2 regions of the Vibrio sp. 16 genome follow, and region 2 is predicted to be linked to the other one. Evidence: riboswitches for the same ligand, from Rfam matches in the RefSeq annotation. Region 2 holds a riboswitch; the other holds the start of a gene.
The links. Region 2 has a riboswitch for lysine ahead of tet(35) (tetracycline efflux Na+/H+ antiporter family transporter Tet(35)). Riboswitches for the same ligand answer to the same signal wherever they lie in the genome.
Positions count from the first base shown of each region.

Region 1: it holds a riboswitch for lysine, as region 2 does, so the genes downstream of both, lysC (lysine-sensitive aspartokinase 3) here and tet(35) (tetracycline efflux Na+/H+ antiporter family transporter Tet(35)) in region 2, are expected to answer to the same signal.

Region 1 is NZ_OY808997.1:2,124,512-2,127,676, reverse strand. It holds gene pmbA (metalloprotease PmbA) at 1-237, shown strand, start outside; gene lysC (lysine-sensitive aspartokinase 3) at 296-1,648, opposite strand; lysine riboswitch at 1,756-1,933, opposite strand; gene U9J37_RS09595 (pyridoxal-phosphate-dependent aminotransferase family protein) at 2,160-3,165, shown strand, end outside.
Region 2 is NZ_OY808997.1:619,785-622,949, reverse strand. It holds gene tet(35) (tetracycline efflux Na+/H+ antiporter family transporter Tet(35)) at 1-1,380, opposite strand, end outside; lysine riboswitch at 1,494-1,675, opposite strand; gene U9J37_RS02810 (H-NS family histone-like protein) at 2,231-2,644, shown strand; gene U9J37_RS02805 (inosine/guanosine kinase) at 2,724-3,165, opposite strand, start outside.

The sequences.
Region 1 (3,165 bases), 1.5 Mb from region 2:
GTCACAGAGACCATGGGCCAAGGTGTCAATATCGTGACAGGCGATTATTCTCGTGGTGCGGCAGGCTTCTGGGTGGAGAATGGTCAAGTTCAATATCCTGTGTCAGAAATTACCATTGCTGGCAATCTTAAGCAGATGTTCCAGAACATTGTCGCTGTCGGTAATGATGTGGAAACGCGTTCACAAATTCAAACGGGTTCTATATTGCTTGAATCTATGAAGGTGGCGGGCGAGTAATCCCCTATATTTGGCTTGAATAGAAAAAGGTTGGCGTAGTGCCAACCTTTTGTTTTTCTTAGCCCTCAAACAACTCAGTGTGCAGCTTTTGGATGGCTTGCTTTGAGACGGACTCATGCACTAAGAAGCAGAGGTTGTGCGGACTTGCACCGTAACAGATCATGCGTAGATTGAAGTCTTCTAATGTGCCAAAGACTTGCTTCGCGTAGCCTTTACTCTCACTCATGTTGTTGCCGATTAGCGCAACCAGACATAAGTTGTGCTCGACGTCGACGCTACATAGCTCCTCTAACTCAATACGAGCGGCTTCCGGCAGCTGAGGCGCACCGCCTGAGGTATCAGTTTGATCCAATGTTAACGAAACGCTAATCTCGGAAGTCGTGATTAAATCCACCGATATCTTGTGCTTGGCTAGAATCTCAAAAACACGGGCTAAAAAACCGTATGCGTGGAACATTTTTGCGCTGCGTAGTGTCACCATTGTCTGGTTGCAGCGAAGGGCTAATGCACGAAATAGCGGTGAGCTCTCCACTTGATGGCGAATCCAAGTCCCGCCCTTTTCTGGCTCTTTTGATGAGCCGACAAAAACTGGAATATCATGACGCAGTGCCGGAACGAGAGTCGATGGGTGTAAGATCTTCGCGCCAAAGTTTGCCATCTCAGAGGCTTCGCTAAAGCTGATTTCTGGGATTGGAGACGCTTTCGGTGCGATACGAGGATCGGTAGTGTAGATACCGGGAACGTCAGTCCAGATTTCCAAGCCTGACGCTTCAACCGCCTCTGCAATCAGCGCGGCGCTGTAGTCACTGCCGCCACGACCTAGGGTTGTGGTATTGCCTTCTGCGTCTGATCCGATAAAGCCTTGAGTGATCACTACGGATTCTTGGCATAGTGGAATGAGCTTTTCTTCGGCAAGCTGACGGATGCTATCTAGCTCTGGTTCTGCTTTGCCAAAGTTGCTGTCGGTGCGCAGTACATCTCGAATATCGAAACGTGTGGCGGCGATTCCTCGCTCTCTCATTAATTGGGTAAGCAGGTGAGTCGACATCAGCTCACCACACGCGACTAAGTGGTCTGTGAGCTTACGGCTCGCTTGGATTGAAGCGGCTTCTGCAAGGCTCGTCACCGTATCTAGAATGGTGTAGACCTCGGCTGCAGCCTGGGTTGAATCTTCGAGTTGGTCCAAAACAGCATTATGGATCTTAGCCAGTTTGGTTAATATCTCACTTCGATGTGTTTGGTCTTGCACACCATTGGCTAACTCGACCAATAGGTTGGTGACACCTGAACACGCACTGCTAACAACTAATTTGGTATTGGGGTTTGATTCGATAATGGCTGCACAGCGACTCATCGCCTCAAAATTAGCAACACTTGTCCCACCAAACTTAGCAACATTGAAACTGCCCACGGCATTTCTCCCACGACTTCCTGAAAATAAAACTGGGGGTTAACCCAACATCCGATGTTTGCTTGAAGAGAGAATGAGCGAAAAAGAGGTATTTTTGAAATGCTATTGACCTCAGAAGCTCATCATCAGGCTGTGCTGATGACAGTTGATGGGACTCAACCCAAGTCAACCGACAAACCAAAACCACACTTTTGGTTTACCTCGGCACTGCTCCCCCTCAATGTGTTGTCTCGGAATTGTGGTTCCACGACACATCTACCTGGGCAGTGCTCCTCTTCTGCAACAATTTAAGTTGCGTGGCATAAATATTCGCCACCTATCCAGCATTGAACGTTTTTATGTGACCAATGTCAACGGTATTTTGTAACTTTATGCTCTTGGTAAATTAACAAACTTGTGACACTGGTTTGACCTCAAGACTTTGGGCTAATTGCTGAGGCGTTTGAATTGGATTAAGGTGAATCAATAACCTTCAACAGAACAATAAAATAGTTTGCAAAAGGAGCTGCCAATGACGATTCAAAGTTTTATTCCACCTCACCGCATCCTGATGGGACCGGGACCTTCGGACATTTCACCTCAAGTGCTGCAGGCGTTGAGTCGTCCAACGGTTGGTCACTTAGATCCTCTATTCATCAAGATGATGGATGAACTCAAGCAGCTACTTAAGTATGCATTCCAAACGGAAAATGAATTCACGATTGCAGTTTCTGCGCCCGGGAGTGCAGGAATGGAAACTTGCTTCGTCAATTTGATTGAGCCAGGTGACAAAGTAATTGTTTGTCGAAATGGCGTATTTGGCGAGCGCATGAGAGAAAACGTCGTCCGAGCAGGCGGTGTGGTTGAGCTTGTTGACGACGAGTGGGGCGCACCGGTCTCGGTAGAGAAAGTGGAACAGGCTCTGAAAGCCAACCCAGATGCGAAGATTCTTGCTTTTGTTCATGCTGAAACCTCGACAGGTGCTTGCAGTGATGCAGAGGCTCTAGGTAAGCTCGCTAAGCAGCACGGCGTGTTATCGATTGTGGACGCGGTAACGTCTTTAGGTGGCGTTCCACTAAAAGTTGATGAGTGGCAGTTGGATGCGGTTTATTCCGGTAGCCAGAAATGTTTGTCGTGTGTACCAGGTTTATCGCCAGTGACACTCTCTCAAGCAGCCATTGATAAAATCCAAGCGAGAAAGACACCAGTCCAGAGTTGGTTTCTTGATCAAAGCCTTGTGTTGGGGTACTGGAACGGGGAAGGCAAGCGCAGCTACCATCACACTGCGCCGGTCAATAGCCTTTATGCGCTTCATGAATCACTGCTCATTTTGCAAAATGAAGGGCTAGAAAATGCTTGGCAACGCCATCGCGAGATGCACGAAAAGCTAAAAGCTGGATTAGAGAAGCTAGGTTTTGAATTTGTTGTTGAGGAGCAATCTCGCTTGCCTCAGTTGAACGCAATTTATGTACCTCAATGGGTAGACGAGGTAAAAGTGCGTAGTCACTTGCTTGATACTTATAACCTAGAAATTGGCG
Region 2 (3,165 bases):
AATGGTCGTATCTGAGATTGGTGAACAGTGATCACCAAATACCGAACCAGCTAAAACAGCACTTAGCATCGGAAGCATTAACGCAAGATCGGTTGCGCCAGCCATATCACCCGCGATTGGTAACATGATACCAAACGTCCCCCATGATGTGCCCGTTGAGAACGCCATCAAGCCAGACAATAGGAACAAGATTACAGGTAACCAGTGTGGGTTAATATTGCCTTGCGCAAGCGTTGACAGATATTTACCTGTGTTCATGTCGCCAATGACAGAACCAATTGTCCATGCGAAGACTAGGATAAGAATTGCGCCAAACATTGATTTGGCACCGATCCAAAGCGTACGGCCAATTTCCGATGCGGCGATACCTTGTTTGAATACCGTGAATAGAGCAACCGCTAGGCCAACCAAACCACCGTAAATTAAAGAGGTACCAACATCAGTATTCTCAAACGCGCCCAATAGATTGAACTCAATACCGTCTGAAGCCAACGCTTGACCACCGGTGTAAAGCATTGACGCAACCGTCGCAATGATTAGGAAAACAATCGGCAAAACAAGATCAGACACTTTGCCGCCTTCGCTTTCGCGGATATCTAGCTCTTCGTTCAGCTCATGAGCTTCCTCGGTATCATTCTCTTGGTCTTTGTCAAAACCTCGGCCCTGAGACGCAGCGATCTCGTGGTCACGCATCTTGCCAATATCTAAGCCAAACCAAGCCACAGCGAATACCATCAATAGCGCAAAGATTGCGTAGAAGTTCATTGGAACCAAACGCAAGTAAGCGCCTAATGCCGAGTATTCTGTGATGCCGTGGGAGACGAGAATGCCACCGATGATTGTCATGATGTAAGCACCCCAGCTAGACGCAGGCATGATCACACACATAGGTGCCGCTGTAGAATCGAGGATATAAGCAAGCTTAGCACGAGACACGTAGAAACGGTCAGTAACAGGTCGAGAGATTGCCCCTACCGCTAAACTATTAAAGTAGTCATCGACGAAGATGAACACGCCAAGAAACGCAGCCAAAAGCTTAGAACCACGTTTGCTTTTCACGCGTGTCTGCGCCCACTCAGCAAAAGCGCGAGTACCACCCGACAGTGTTAACAGCGCAGTCATCATACCGAGCAACAATAGGAAGCCGACAATACTCATGTTCCAAGTGTTAATCCCACCGTCTTCGATGAACACACTAGATACAGTAGAGCCAACATATCCAAGCGCATTACCCAATGAGTAGTCATTAAGCAAGACAGCACCAAGAACAATACCGACACCTAGAGAAACAAGTACGCGACGCGTAACAATAGCAAGACTCAACGCCACTAAAGGAGGCAAAAGAGATAAAGGAGATGATGCAAAATCAATTAAATTCATGATCTTCAAAAACCAGTAATAAATGGTTAGAGATCTACTGCAGACTAATTGATGGAACTCATTTCCAAGCAATTAACTAAAAATAAGCGACAGGCAAGCGAATGCTTACCCAGCCCTACAGTAGCGCTCCATAGTTTTACAAATTATAGACTATGGCAGTGTTACCCCTTTCGAGTGTAACCCCAGCAAGCATCTTTGATTTGATAGCCCACTTCGGCGAAATAACCTTTCCTACTTGTTCATTGGCATCACCCCAACAAGCATTACTTATTTATTCCGCGCCTCTACCGCACATGCTGAAACTTTAAACTATCGAAAAGTCATTTTAACAATAATTTAACCAGCATAATGCATTAGGTTCCGCTTATTGTACTTAAGTCACACTTCTTTTCAATACATCGTGCCAGATTTATTGTTAAAAATATTTTTATACCGGAAAGATTAACCTTCCAACTTTTGTGCATAGACATTCTTTGCATACCATCTCATACAACTAAGGAATGACTATCTTGGTAAGCATCTAAAATAGACACTAATAATGTGGCACCTAAAAATTCAAATGTTTGTCGCCGACTATTTTTTGACGATTTGTTTATTCTTAAATTAGAAACAGTTTTCAATATATGAAACCAAATACTTAATCATGAGTTGATTATTTATCAATATGGTCTAAACCAGCCAGTAAAAACTAAACTAGGTCACGAAAACTTGCGTAAAAAAATACAAATCTTCTGCGATGAATTATATTTGTCAGGATTTAACTAAATTTACATTCTATATATTGTAATATCCATTTTTCAGGATTATTATCTTTCATATTAGGCACTCCTTATAAAAGTGAGATTTAAATATGTCGGAACTAACAAAAACACTATTAAACATTCGCAGCTTGCGTGCTTTCTCTCGTGAATTAACACTGGAGCAATTGGAAGAAGCACTAGAAAAATTGACGACAGTTGTAGAAGAACGCCGAGAAGCAGAAGAAGCAGAACGTGCGGCAGCAGCTGAGCAAGAAGCTAAACTGTCGGCTATTGCAGAGCAAATCGCAAAAGATGGCATCGATGTAGAAGCATTGATTTCTGCGCTTGCTGGTGACTCAAAAGCAAAAACTAAAGCGAAATCAAAGCGTGCGCCTCGCCCTGCGAAGTACAAATACACAGATGCGAATGGCGAAGAAAAAACTTGGACTGGCCAAGGTCGTACACCTTCAGCAATTCAAGAACAATTAGATGCAGGTAAATCACTAGACGATTTCCTAATCTAAAATAAGTAACAACAAAAAAAGCGCCTTCATGGCGCTTTTTTTATAAGTCAAAAACCTCATAATTTTGAGGTTTTCTTTTCTATCGTTCCCAATACGCTTCTTCCAAGCTGTCTTCTCTTTCAGGCAAGCCTTTAGACAAACGTGGTGAGTGTTGTACCAGAACTTCATAACTAGCACGGTTTGAATACTTACATACCTGAGAAAACGACGAGTAAGTCAAATAAGCATGGGCATGTTTGCTTGAGTTAGGCACGTTTTCTTTGTGATACTTGTTTGCCGCCATGTCGTGCAGTAAGGCAGATAACGCTGCATCCCCTGCACCATTTGTATTTTTAATCTTCTCAGGCCCGCCCATATAAGGTGAAATATGCGAATACACTTTAATTGGGTTTTCGCAGTTATCTTTTACTGCTGGTCGACTAAATTCAAAACGGTTAAATTCTGCGATACTACCTGGCAATAAAGGTAGAGAAGTCTCTCGCTTAGCCGCTTCTTCAGTGTAGCCAGCCATAAACAAGCCA